One region of the Micromonospora sp. SH-82 genome, then DNA from elsewhere that is predicted to be linked to it. Evidence: riboswitches for the same ligand, from Rfam matches in the RefSeq annotation. Region 1 holds a riboswitch; each other region holds the start of a gene.

Region 1 (4,249 bases):
CCGGTCACCAGGAGCGCGACGGTGAGCCCGATCAGCCAGGCGCCCGTACGGCGTCGTCGGGTGGCGACGCCGAGCAGGTCCTCCTGCTCCTTCAGCAGGGTGGCCATCTGCGTACCCCCAGTGCGACACCGTCGTTCCTGCAAAGTCTTGGCAAAAGCTAACAGCATGATCAGGGGGGTGAAAGGGGCGGACCCGCTGTTCACTGTGAGGTCGCCCGCACGCCACCCCGCCACACCGTAGGCTCACTGTTGCAAGATACTGGCAACAGCGAAGTTTCGGCAGAACCCATCAAGGAGTGCTGATGACGGCGTACACCCTGCCCGACATGCCCTACGACTACGGCGCCCTGGAACCGGCCATGTCCGGCGAGATCCTGGAGCTGCACCACAGCAAGCACCACGCGGCGTACGTCAAGGGCAGCAACGACGCCCTCGACCAGCTCGCCGAGGCCCGGGAGAAGGGCGACTTCGGCAGGCTCGTGGGGCTGGAGAAGACCTTCGCCTTCAACCTGTCCGGGCACGTCCTGCACTCCATCTTCTGGAACAACCTCTCCCCGGACGGCGGCGACCGCCCCGACGGGGACCTGGCCGCCGCGATCGACGAGCACCTCGGCGGCTTCGAGGCCTTCGCCGGGCAGCTCTCCGCAGCCACCAAGAGCGTCCAGGGCTCCGGGTGGGGCGTGCTGGCCTGGGAGCCGCTGGGGCGGCGGCTGATCGTCGAGCAGGTCTACGACCACCACGGCAACGTCGGGCAGGGCACCACCCCGCTGCTGGTCTTCGACGCCTGGGAGCACGCCTACTACCTGCAGTACCGCAACGTCCGTCCGGACTACGTCGACAGGCTGTGGGACCTCGTCGACTGGGCCGACGTGACCGCCCGCTTCGACGCCGCCCGCGCCGGCGCACCCCGGATCTGACCGGCGTGCCGGCCCCCACCCCCGCCGTGGCGGAGCTGGTGCAACGCGCGGCCGGGGTGATCGCCGCCACCCACCGTGACGACCACGCCGGAGCCGAGGAACTCCTCGCCGCCTTCGACTCCGAACAGGCCAGGACCCTCGGCTTCCACCTCCTCGCCGACCTCCTCCTCGGCCTGCTCCGGGCACAGAGCGGACAGACGATGGACGCCCTCGTCCGGGAGCTGACACTGCTCGTCGCCGACGCCGCCCAGGCGCCGCCGACCTGACCGTCCGACCCGCGTCGGGTCCCGCCACCGCCCGGGCGGGACCCGACGCACCACAGACCCCCCACCGAGACCTCGATCGACCGGACCGGGTGCACGCCGTACGATGGTCGGCGGTGTTGGTTCGCCCCACCCACGACAGGTGTGGGGCGTCGTAAGAGGGAACCCGGTGTGAATCCGGGACTGCCCCGCAGCGGTGAGTGGGAACGACCGCCGTCATCGGCACTGGACCCGCAAGGGTCTGGGAAGCGACGGCCAGTAGGAGACCGGGTGCACCGGTCACGCCCACGAGTCCGAAGACCTGCCCGCACCGCGTACGCGTCCGCGTACGCCGCCGACGGCCCCGTGGGAGGGCCCGGGCGAGGCCGGTCGTCGTACCGTGCCCGACCCTGCCCTCCTCGATCCGTCGGCTCGCACCGCCCGGACCTCGAGGGAAGGAATCCCAGGCGTCATGACCACACCGTTCGGTACCAGTACCGTCCTCGGCTATCCCCGCATCGGCCCGCACCGGGAGCTCAAGAGCGCCCTGGAGGGCTACTGGGCCGGCCGCGTCGACGCGGCAGCCCTGGACACCGTCGCCGACGACCTGCGCGAACAGACCTGGCGCACGCTGCGCGACGCCGGCCTGTCCGCCGTACCGTCCAACACGTTCTCCCTGTACGACCACGTTCTCGACGCCGCCGTGGCGGTCGACGCCGTACCGCAGCGGTTCCGTCGGCTCGGTCTCGACGAGCGGGACACCTACTTCGCCATGGCCCGGGGCACCGCGCAGGAGCCGCCACTGGAGATGACGAAGTGGTTCGACACCAACTACCACTACCTCGTCCCGGAGATCGGCCCCGAGACCGTCCTCACCGCCCGCCCCGGCAAACCCCTGAAGGAGTACGCCCAGGCCGAGGCGCTCGGCATCACCACCCGCCCGGTCCTGGTCGGCCCGGCGACACTGCTCCTGCTGGCCAAGCCGACCGACGACGCCCCCGAGGGGTTCACCCCCTTCGACCGGCTCGACGACCTCGTCGACGTCTACGCCGACCTGCTCGGCGCCCTCGCCGACGCCGGTGTGCCCTGGGTGCAGCTCGACGAACCGGCCTACGTCGCCGACCGGACCGACGCCGAGACCGACGCGCTCCGGGCCGCGTACACCCGGCTCGGGACCCTGACCCGCCGCCCCGCCCTCTTCGTCGCCGCCTACTTCGGGGAGCTGGGGGAGGCCCTCCCGGCCCTGCTGGACACCCCGGTCGAGGCGGTCGGCCTGGACCTGGTCGCCGGTCCCGCCGACCTCGACCGGCTCGCCGGGTACGGGCCGATCCCCGGCCGGACCGTCGTCGCCGGCCTGGTCGACGGGCGTAACGTGTGGCGCACCGACCTGCGCGCCGCAGCCGCCGTCGGGGCCACCCTCACCGGCCTCGCCGACACCGTGGCCGTCGCCACCTCCTGCTCCCTGCTGCACGTCCCGGTCGACCTCGCCGCCGAGACCGACCTCGACCCGCAGGTCCGCGACCGGCTGGCCTTCGCCCGACAGAAGGTCGACGAGGTGGTCCTCCTCGGCCGGGCACTGCGCGACGGAGTCGCCGCCCTGCCCGCCGCAGCGCCACCGGCCCCGGCCGGCTGGCGGGACGACGCCGTCCGCGCCCGCCTCGACGCCCTCCGCCCCGAACACACCCGGCGGGGTCCGCACCCGGACCGGGCCGCCGCCCAGCAGGCCCGCCTGGGACTGCCGCTGCTGCCCACCACCACCATCGGCTCGTTCCCGCAGACCGACGAGGTCCGACGGGCCCGCGCCGAACACCGGGCCGGTCGCCTCGACGACGCCGGGTACGCCGACCGGATGCGCGCCGAGATCGCCCGGGTCGTCGCCGAACAGGAGACCCTCGGCCTGGACGTCCTCGTCCACGGCGAACCGGAACGCAACGACATGGTGCAGTACTTCGCCGAACACCTCGACGGGTTCGTCGCCACCGCCCACGGGTGGGTGCAGTCGTACGGCTCCCGCTGCGTCCGACCGCCGATCCTGCACGGCGACGTGTCCCGCCGGGCGCCCGTCACGGTGGGCTGGTCGAGCTACGCCCAGACCCTGACCGACCGGCCGGTCAAGGGCATGCTGACCGGCCCGGTGACCATCCTCGCCTGGTCGTTCGTCCGCGCCGACCAGCCGCTGTCGGAGACCGCCCGGCAGGTCGCCCTCGCCCTGCGCGACGAGGCCCGGGACCTGGAGGCCGCCGGGATCCGGATCGTCCAGGTCGACGAGCCGGCGCTGCGGGAACTCCTGCCCCCGCGCCGCCGTGACCACGAGTCCTACCTCGACTGGGCGGTCGCGGCGTTCCGGCTCGCCACCAGCGGGGTCGCCGACGCCACCGCCATCCACACCCACCTGTGCTACTCGGAGTTCGGCGAGGTCCTCCCCGCCATCGAGGCCCTCGACGCCGACGTCACCAGCATCGAGGCGTCCCGGTCCCGGATGGAGATCCTCGACGACCTCGCCACCGTCGGCTACACCCGTGGCGTCGGACCCGGGGTCTACGACATCCACTCGCCCCGGGTGCCCGACCACGACGAGGTGACCGCAGCGCTGCGGCGGGCGGTGGCTGTCGTACCCGCCGACCGGCTCTGGGTCAACCCGGACTGCGGGCTCAAGACCCGCAGCTACGACCAGGTACGCCCGGCGCTGGCCGCCCTGGTCCGGGCCGCCCGGACGGTCCGTGCCGAACTGCCGTCCACCGCACCGGCGGACACCGCAGCCGGCCGGGCCTGACCGACGGCACCGCCGACGGGGTACCCGACCCCGTCGGCGGTGCCCGGCCGTTCTCCCCGCCTCGAAGGGTGTGAGAAGGGTGCCCCTGTCTACCGCAGGCGTCAGGAAGGGGCCCCTCCTTCGCGGGGGTGCTGACCGGACAGCGACGGCGGGGGAGCACGCCGTATCCTTTTGCCCGTTACCGGGCAGCACTGCGGGAGGATGACGTGAGTAATCGGATCGAGACGCTGGAGTTCCAGGCGGAGACCCGGCAGCTGCTTCAGCTGATGGTCCATTCGATCTATTCGAACAAGGACGTCTTCCTGCGGGAACTCATCT
Region 2 (4,249 bases), 3.0 Mb from region 1:
GACCTCGACCGGGCGTTCGGCGGACGGGCCGGAAGACGCCCGCTGACCGGGGTGCTCCGACCGGTGGCGGGTGGCGCCGGTTTTCATCCACTGCGTCAAGGGTGAAGCTCGTTGCCGGTATGAGGATCCGGTCGGGATGATTGCCTCAGCGACACATGTTGATATGACCATGTGAGTGGGCGTGGAGAGCCTGACGCAGAACGCGGCAGGCGCGCCCGAGGAGGCTCGCATGATCCGTATCCCCCTCCGTCGACACCTGGCGTTCGCCATGGTCGTCGGCATGTCGCTGGTGGCCGCCGCCACCGCGCCGGTCTCCGCCCGGCCCTCCCCCGACCGCGACACCGGATCGGCCACCGTCGAGTACCGGGTGCTCGGACCCCGTACGATCGCCGACCGCAACTCCGTCGCCGGGACCGGAGCCGCCATCGACTTCGTCGAGCACGGGGTGCTGCACGTCTCGGCCACCCGAGCGGAGGCGGCCCAGATCACCCGGCTGGGCTTCCGGTTGGAGGCGGTCCCCGCCGCCGACGAGCACGGCCACGACCACGGCGACGACTTCAGCACGATGGGCTTCCCGGCGGCCGACAGCAACTACCACGACTACGCGGAGTTGACGGCGGTGGTGAACAAGGTGGTCGCCGACCACCCGACCATCGCCCGCAAGATCAGCATCGGCTCGTCGTACCAGGGTCGTGACCTGATGGCGGTGAAGATCTCCGACAACGTCGCCACCGACGAGAACGAGCCGGAGATCCTGTTCAACTCGCAGCAGCACGCCCGCGAGCACCTCACCGTGGAGATGGCGATCTACCTGCTGAACCTCTTCACGGACTCGTACGGTTCGGACACCCGGGTCACCAACATCGTCAACACCCGGGAGATCTGGATCGTCCCGACCGTCAACCCCGACGGCAGCGAGTACGACATCGCCACCGGGTCGTACCGGTCCTGGCGGAAGAACCGGCAGCCCAACAGTGGCTCGGCCTTCGTCGGCACCGACCTCAACCGGAACTGGTCGTACCGGTGGGGCTGCTGTGGCGGATCGTCCGGCTCCCCCGCCTCGGACACCTACCGGGGTCCGTCGGCCTTCTCCGCGCCGGAGACCGCAGCGCTGCGCAACTTCGTCAACAGCCGGGTCGTCGGTGGGGTCCAGCAGATCAAGGCCAACATCGACTTCCACACCTACTCCGAGCTGGTGCTCTGGCCGTTCGGCTGGACGACCGCGAACACCCCCACCGGGATGACGGCCGACCAGTACAACACCTTCGCCACACTGGGCCAGCAGATGGCCGCCACGAACGGGTACACCCCGCAGCAGTCCAGCGACCTGTACGTCACCGACGGCGACAGCATCGACTGGATGTGGGGGCAGCACGGGATCTGGGCGTACACCTTCGAGATGTACCCCGGACGCTCCGGGGGCGGGGGCTTCTACCCGCCCGACGAGGTGATCCCGGCCCAGACCTCGCGTAACCGGACCGCGGTCCTGTTGATCAGCGAGTACGCCGACTGCCCGTATCGGGCCATCGGCAAGCAGGCCCAGTACTGCTGACCGAGTGAGGAGGGGTCCCTCGTCATCGGAGGGACCCCTCCCGACCCTTTCGGGGTGGTGCAGCGCACGTCACCCGGTGCCACCTGCGGTAACGAAGTCGGCCGGAGGTGCGCTACGGTGCTAGCGACCGTCCCGCAGCGAAGCCGGTGCGAAACCGGAGCTGTCCCGCAACTGTGATGCCCCGTCCGCACCGCGTGCGGGGACGAGCCAGGTCGCCTACGGCACGGTCGCGACCCGCGCTCTCGAGGAAGGGCGCCTCGCGGACGGCGGCCACCCTCTGCCCTGTCGGCGAAGCACCAGACTCCTCGGCCGACAGGAGGCACCACCGATGTCCAGACGTACCCCTCGGATCTTCGCGGCGGTGACCGCGGCCGTCGCGCTCGCCCTCGCCGGCTGCGCGCAGAACTCCGACGAGCCCACCACCGCGCCCAGCCCCGGCAACGGGTCCGCCTACCCGGTGACCGTCGGGGAGCTGACCCTCGACGCGCGGCCCGAACGGATCGTCTCGCTCTCCGCGACCGCCACCGAGATGCTCTTCGCCATCGGGGCCGGTGACCAGGTCACCGCCGTCGACGACCAGTCGAACCACCCGGCCGAGGCACCGAAGACCGACCTGTCCGGCTTCCAGCCGAACGCCGAGGCGATCGCCGGGAAGAACCCGGACCTGGTGGTCCTCTCCAACGACATGAACAAGATCGTGGATCAGCTGACCACGCTGAAGATCCCGGTCTTCCTGGCCCCGGCGGCGACCACTCTGGACGACTCGTACCAGCAGATCACCGACCTCGGGACCCTCACCGGCAACGCCGACGGCGCCGCCGACGTCACCAAGCGGATGCGCGACGACATCGCCAAGCTGGTCGCCGACCTGCCGCAGCGTGCCGAGAAGCTGACCTACTTCCACGAGCTGGGACCGGAGCTCTACTCCGCCACCAGCAAGACCTTCATCGGCTCGCTCTACAGCCAGGTGGGTCTGGAGAACATCGCCGACGCCGCGGACCCGGACGGCAAGCAGGGCGGCTACCCGCAGCTGTCCCAGGAGGTCATCGTCCAGGCCGACCCGGACTTCATCTTCCTGGCCGACACCAAGTGCTGCCAGCAGTCGGCGGAGACGGTCAAGGAGCGTAGCGGCTGGTCCGGGCTGACCGCCGTGAAGAACAACCAGATCGTGGCCCTCGACGACGACGTCGCCTCGCGCTGGGGTCCGCGCGTGGTCGACCTGCTGCGGGCGATCGTGGACGCGGTCGCCAAGGTCCCGGCCTGACCCTCGACCCCGACATGACCCACCGGCCCGACGCGGCAGCCCTCGGCCCCGACATGGCCGACCGGCCTCACCCGACAGTCGATCCGACATGACCCACCGGCCCGGCGCGACGACCCGGTCCGGCGTGCCCGCCCGACCCGGCGGCGCGCCGGCCGGGTTGCGGCCGGGCTGGCTGGTCGCCGGCCTGGTGGCCGTCGCCGTGGCGCTCGTCGTCGGGGTGTCCCTCGGCCCGGTCAGCCTTCCTCCGCTGAGCGTCGCGGCGGAACTGCTCAACCTGATCCCCGGAGTACGCCTCGACAGCGGCCTCTCCGAACGGGAGATCGCCATCGTCACCGAGCTGCGGCTCCCCCGGGCGGTGCTCGGTCTGCTCGTCGGCGGGCTGCTCGCCCTGGCCGGTGGCTGCTACCAGGGGGTGTTCCGCAACCCGTTGGCCGACCCGTACCTGCTGGGGGTGGCCGCCGGGGCGGGACTCGCGGTCACCACGGTCATCGCCCTCGGGGGCGCGGCCATCGGCGCGATGCCGGTGACCGTCCCCCTGGCCGCGTTCGGCGGGGCGCTCGGTGCGGTCCTGATGACGTACCTGCTCGGTTCGGCACAGGGCCGCCACCGGTCACCGGTGACACTGATCCTGGCCGGGGTGGCGGTCTCCGCGTTCCTCTCCGCCGGCCAGACCTACCTGCTGCAACGCAACGCCGACAGCATCCAGCAGGTCTACTCGTGGCTGCTGGGCCGGCTGGCCACCGCCGGGTGGGGCGACGTCCGGATGGTCCTGCCGTACTTCGTGATCACCGTGGCGGTGGTGCTCCTGCACCGGCGGGAGATCGACGTCCTGTCCCTCGGCGACGACGAGGCGACCAGCCTCGGGCTGCACCCGCAGCGGTCCCGGTACCTGCTGATCGCCGCCGCCTCCCTCGGCACCGCCGCGGCGGTGGCCGCCGCCGGGCTGATCGGCTTCGTCGGGATCATCGTCCCGCACGCCCTCCGGCTGCTCGCCGGATCCAGCTACCGGGTGATCCTCCCACTCTCGCTGCTCTTCGGCGGGGCCTTCCTCACCCTGACCGACGTCGTCGCCCGGACCGTCGCCGCGCCCGGGGAGATCCCGATCGGGGTGGTCACCGCCCTGCTCGGTGGCCCGTTCTTCGTCCTGGTCCTGCGGACCAGTCGGCGGCTGACGGTATGAGCACCGGACATCTCCCCACCCCGGCAGGACCGGCCGTCCAGGTCCGGGACCTGCGGGTCGACCTGGGCGGGGTGCCGGTCCTGTCCGGGGTCGACCTCACCGTGACGGCCGGTGAGTGGGTCGCCGTGATCGGACCGAACGGCGCCGGGAAGTCCACCCTGTTGCGTGCCGTCGGCGGCCTCCTGCCCGTGGCGGACACCGTCACCCTCTTCGGTACGCCCAGCGCGGCGTTGCGGCGTCGGGACCGGGCCAG
Region 3 (4,249 bases), 270 kb from region 1:
GAGTGCGGCAACCATCGGAACGTGCGGCGGGGCTGGGTACGCTCACCGCGCTCTACGTCACCCAGTACCTGGGCATCGGATTCATCACCGTCGGGCTGGCCGCCATCCTGCGCGACGGCGGCACCTCCCTGCAGACCCTGGGCCTGTTGCAGGCCATCGGCCTGGTCTGGCCGCTGAAGTTCCTCTGGGCGCCGCTGCTCGACAGGTACGGCTCCCGTCGCCTCGGCCACTACCGGTCCTGGCTGCTGGTGCTCCAGAGCGGACTGGTCCTGGCCCTGCTGGCGCTGGCACCGTTCGACAGTCCGGTCGACCGGCTCGGCCCGGTCGTGGCGATCTGCGCCGGGTACGTGGTCCTGTCCGCCACCCAGGACGTCGCCGCCGACGCCGTGGCGGTACGCGTGCTCTCCGCCCGGACCCGCGGGACCGGCAACGGGATCCAGGTCGCCGCCAGCTACCTCGGCAACCTGCTCGGCGGCGGTGCCTGCGTGGTCGTGTACGACCGTTTCGGCTGGGTGCCGGCGATCCTGCTCCTGGCCGCCCTGACCGCGGTCGGGCTGGTGGTGGTGTGGCGGTTCCGGGAGGCGCCCCGCGCCGACCGGGTGGTGGCGACCGGCGAGGCGTACCGGGCGCTGTTGACGGTGCTGCGCCAACCCGGGTGCCGGCTCTGGACCTTCGGCGTGGTGCCGCTGGTCTACGTCGGTGCCGGTGCCGCGTACGCCCTGGTCACGCCGGCTCTTGTGGACGCCGGATGGTCCCTGGAGCGGGTCGGGACGGTGACCGGGGTGGTGATCAGCGTGCCGGCGATCCTGGCGGGTCTGCTCTCCGGGCTCGGGATCGGACGGTTCGGCCGCCGCACCGTGCTGGTCGGCGGGGGAGTGGCGCTGGTGGTCTCCACGGTCCTGCTGCTGCCGCTGATGGACGGCGACGCCCCCCTGGTGGCGACGGTCGCGGCCCTGGCGGGGTTCCTGTCGGCGTACACGGTGCTCAACGTGGTCGTCTACACGGTCAACATGGACTACTCCCGGCCGGACACCGGCGGCACCGACTTCACAGTGCTGTCGTCGTTCGGCCTGGTCTGCTCCTTCCTGGCGGCGTCCGCCGGTCTGGTCGCCGCGGCCCGGACCGGGTACCCGGCGGTCGCTGCCGGTGCCGCGGTGCTCGTCGGGCTCGGTGTCGTGGTCGGGGTCGTCCACCAGCGGCGCTTCGGTGACCGGGTCCGCCCGGACGGACGGGTCGGGGACGTGCCACCGGTGGTGGTGGCGTCCGATCCGGACCGCGTCGCCGCCCACTGACCGGGAGGGTTGGTTGCCCACCACATCCGCCATCTGCTTAGGTATGCCTAACCTAACTTGATGCCGGAGGAAGTCTGATGACGTCGACACCCCTTGCCCACGGCGACCTGCTCGACGAGGTCGTGATCACCACCGAGGTCGACGTCGACGCGCTCACCGAGGTCTACCACCGGGTCCACGCCGACGACCTCCACCTCCTCGACCACAGCACCCCACCGGCGAGCGACCGGATCCGGTGGACGGTCGAGGCCGACGGCTTCGAGGGGTCACTCGGCTACGTCGCCGGTGAACTCGTCGGGGCGGTGCTGGGCTGTCCACTGCCGCCGGAGACGCTGTGGTGGCGCGACCTCACCTCGGTCACCGACACCGCCCTGACCACCGAGTGGCCGAACCGGACCTTCGCCGTGTGCGAGGCGTTCGTCCTGCCCGAGTTCCGCCGCCACCGCCTGGGCGTCCGGATGATGACCGACCTGCTGGACCGTCGTGGTGAGGAGCGGGTCACCCTCGCCGTCACCGAGACCAACACCCGGGTCTGGCACGCCCTGCAACGCCTGCGCTTCCAGCACGTCGGCGACCTCGTTCCCTTCCCGGGTTGGCGCTCACACCGGATGCTGGTGCGGTCCCTCCCGCTGTCCGCCTCCCGGTAGCGGGCCGGGCCGGCGCGACGGATGTCGCATTGACATCCGCTGCTGCGGCAGACGAGACTGACGCGACAACTGCACACCTGCGCGTACGTGCGGGGGAAGTCCGGTCGAAGTCCGGCGCTGGCCCGCAACGGTAGGCCACCGAGGAGAGATCCCCTCGGTGGCGAGCCCGAATACCCGCCGTACCCGCGATGTTCCCGCTCCTCACCCGTCGTGGCCCACGGGTCGGAGGCCGACCGGCCCTGCCCCGCGCAGGCCGGGCCGGGTTTCGACGACCGCCGGGCCGGAAAGGCGCGTCCGATGGTCGCCCGCCCGAGCCGGCACCGCCTGCTCACCCTGTCCAGCGCGGTGCTCACCGCGTTCACCCTCACCCTCGGCGTCGCCGCGCCCGCCGGTGCCGCCCCCGCAGCGCCACCCGCCGACGTGGCAGCCGTCCAGGCCGTGGCCCCCCGCCCGGCCGCCGCCGCCGGCTGGCTGGCACGCCAACTCGTCGACGGGGAACGCTTCGAGGCGGTCTTCGGCGGCGTCGCCTACCCCGACGCGGGGCTGACCCTCGACGCCGTCCTCGCGTTCGCCGCCGCCGGGGTCGCCGACGACTACGGCGCGAACGCCCTGGACTGGGTCACCCGAGCGGACATCCGCGACGGGTACCTCGGCGACGGGGTCACCGAGGCCTACGCCGGAGCCACCGCCAAGCTCGCCCTCACCGTCGCCGTACGCGGCGACGACCCCACCGACGTGGGTGGAGTGGACCTGGTCAGCCGGTTGCAGTCGCTCCAGGCGCCCGACGGCCGGTTCAGCGACCGGTCCGCGTACGGCGACTACAGCAACACCTTCAGCCAGTCGTTCGCCATCCTCGCCCTGACCCGTACCCCGCAGGGCGCACCGGCCACCGCCGCCCAGTGGCTGGCCGGGATCCGGTGTGCCGACGGCGGCTACCCGGTGGTGGCCGCCCAGGCGACCTGCGTCTCCGACGTGGACGCCACCGCCCTGGCCGTGCAGGCGCTGCGCGCCGCGGGCCGGTCCGCCGACGCCACCGCCGGTCTGCAGTGGCTGGTGTCGGTCCAACGCACCGACGGAGGCTTCCCCAACGCCGACGGGCTGTCCAACGCCAACAGCACCGGCCTGGCCGCCCAGGCCCTCCGCGACGGCGGCCGACCGCTGGCCTGGCTGCGGGCCCGGATCCACCTCGTCGGGCTCCAGGTCGGCTGCTCCGGGGCCCCCGCCGACCGGGGGGCGATCGACTTCGACGGCGGCTCCTTCGACCCGGCCACCGCCGTCCGGGCCACCACCCAGGCCGTCCTCGGCCTGACCGGCACCGGGTACGCCCACCTGTCCACCACCACCGCGACGCCGGGCGCGCCCAGCCTGCCCTGCCTCTGACCCTCGAAGGAGTCCAGATGTCCAGTTCCATCTCCACCACCCGCAGGCGACTGGCCGGTCTGATCGCCGCAGCCGTCGTCGCCGTCGGCCTGGTCGCCGCCGACCCCGCCCCCCAGGCCGCCCAGGCCGCCCCCTGCACCGGCACCACCGGCGTCACCGTCGTGGTCGACTACGGACCCCTCGGCGGCGGGGTCCAGGTCGGCTGTCACGTCGGTGACCCGGCCACCGGGCTGGCCGCCCTGCAGGGCGCCGGATTCACCGTGACCGGCACCGCCCGATGGGGGCTCGCCTTCGTCTGCCGGATCAACGGGCAGCCGACCTCCGCGACCGAGCCGTGCGTCAACACCCCGCCCGCCACCGCGTACTGGTCGTACTGGCACGCCGCCGGTAGCGGCAGCCCCTGGACCTACAGCACCTCCGGGGCGAGCAGCTACAACCCGGCACCGGGCACCGTGGAGGGCTGGCGCTTCGGCACCGGCACCGCCCCGAGCATCACCGCCCCCTGACGCCGGATCGCCCCACCTGACCCGGCGTACCGGGTGACGACCGTCGCTCTGGCGCAGTGGCGCCCACGAGCGGTACCGTGTCGACACCCGGTGCGCCGGGTACACATCTGCATACGTCCTGTGTGGGGGGAAGCCGGTAGAAGCCGGCGCTGACCCGCAACCGTGAGCGAACCATCGCGAGCCGGAACGCCCCACCGCGGACGAGCGGCTTCCACTGTCGAGGTCTACAGGGTGAAGTCCGGGCCACCGAGGATCCTCGGCCACGCCGTCCGACCGGACGGACGCGGTCGACCCACGGATGCCTTCCGGAGCTTCCACCGACCGCTCTGCGAAAGGCACCCCATGCCCACCTCCCGGACCCGTCGCCTCGGCGGCGGACTCCTCGTCGCCACCGCGGCCAGCCTGGCCGTCCTCGTCGCCACAC

What was found. A riboswitch is a leader RNA that binds a small molecule or an ion and turns the genes downstream of it on or off. The one in region 1 is predicted to bind cobalamin.
Region 2: it holds a riboswitch for cobalamin, as region 1 does, so the genes downstream of both, WHN02_RS06465 (ABC transporter substrate-binding protein) here and metE (5-methyltetrahydropteroyltriglutamate--homocysteine S-methyltransferase) in region 1, are expected to answer to the same signal.
Region 3: it holds a riboswitch for cobalamin, as region 1 does, so the genes downstream of both, WHN02_RS19260 (peptidase) here and metE (5-methyltetrahydropteroyltriglutamate--homocysteine S-methyltransferase) in region 1, are expected to answer to the same signal.

The regions. Positions count from the first base shown of each region.
Region 1 is NZ_CP148049.1:4,583,165-4,587,413, reverse strand. Features, by position in the region: gene WHN02_RS20420 (FecCD family ABC transporter permease) at 1-107, opposite strand, end outside; gene WHN02_RS20415 (superoxide dismutase) at 302-916, shown strand; gene WHN02_RS20410 (superoxide dismutase) at 922-1,182, shown strand; cobalamin riboswitch at 1,283-1,502, shown strand; gene metE (5-methyltetrahydropteroyltriglutamate--homocysteine S-methyltransferase) at 1,631-3,931, shown strand; gene htpG (molecular chaperone HtpG) at 4,198-4,249, shown strand, end outside.
Region 2 is NZ_CP148049.1:1,384,000-1,388,248, forward strand. Features, by position in the region: partial or broken gene WHN02_RS06460 (M14 family metallopeptidase) at 230-1,549, shown strand; cobalamin riboswitch at 1,641-1,786, shown strand; gene WHN02_RS06465 (ABC transporter substrate-binding protein) at 1,881-2,816, shown strand; gene WHN02_RS06470 (FecCD family ABC transporter permease) at 2,905-3,996, shown strand; gene WHN02_RS06475 (ABC transporter ATP-binding protein) at 3,993-4,249, shown strand, end outside.
Region 3 is NZ_CP148049.1:4,316,206-4,320,454, reverse strand. Features, by position in the region: gene WHN02_RS19270 (MFS transporter) at 3-1,292, shown strand; gene WHN02_RS19265 (GNAT family N-acetyltransferase) at 1,370-1,939, shown strand; cobalamin riboswitch at 1,968-2,135, shown strand; gene WHN02_RS19260 (peptidase) at 2,237-3,319, shown strand; gene WHN02_RS19255 (hypothetical protein) at 3,337-3,825, shown strand; gene WHN02_RS19250 (cell wall anchor protein) at 4,168-4,249, shown strand, end outside.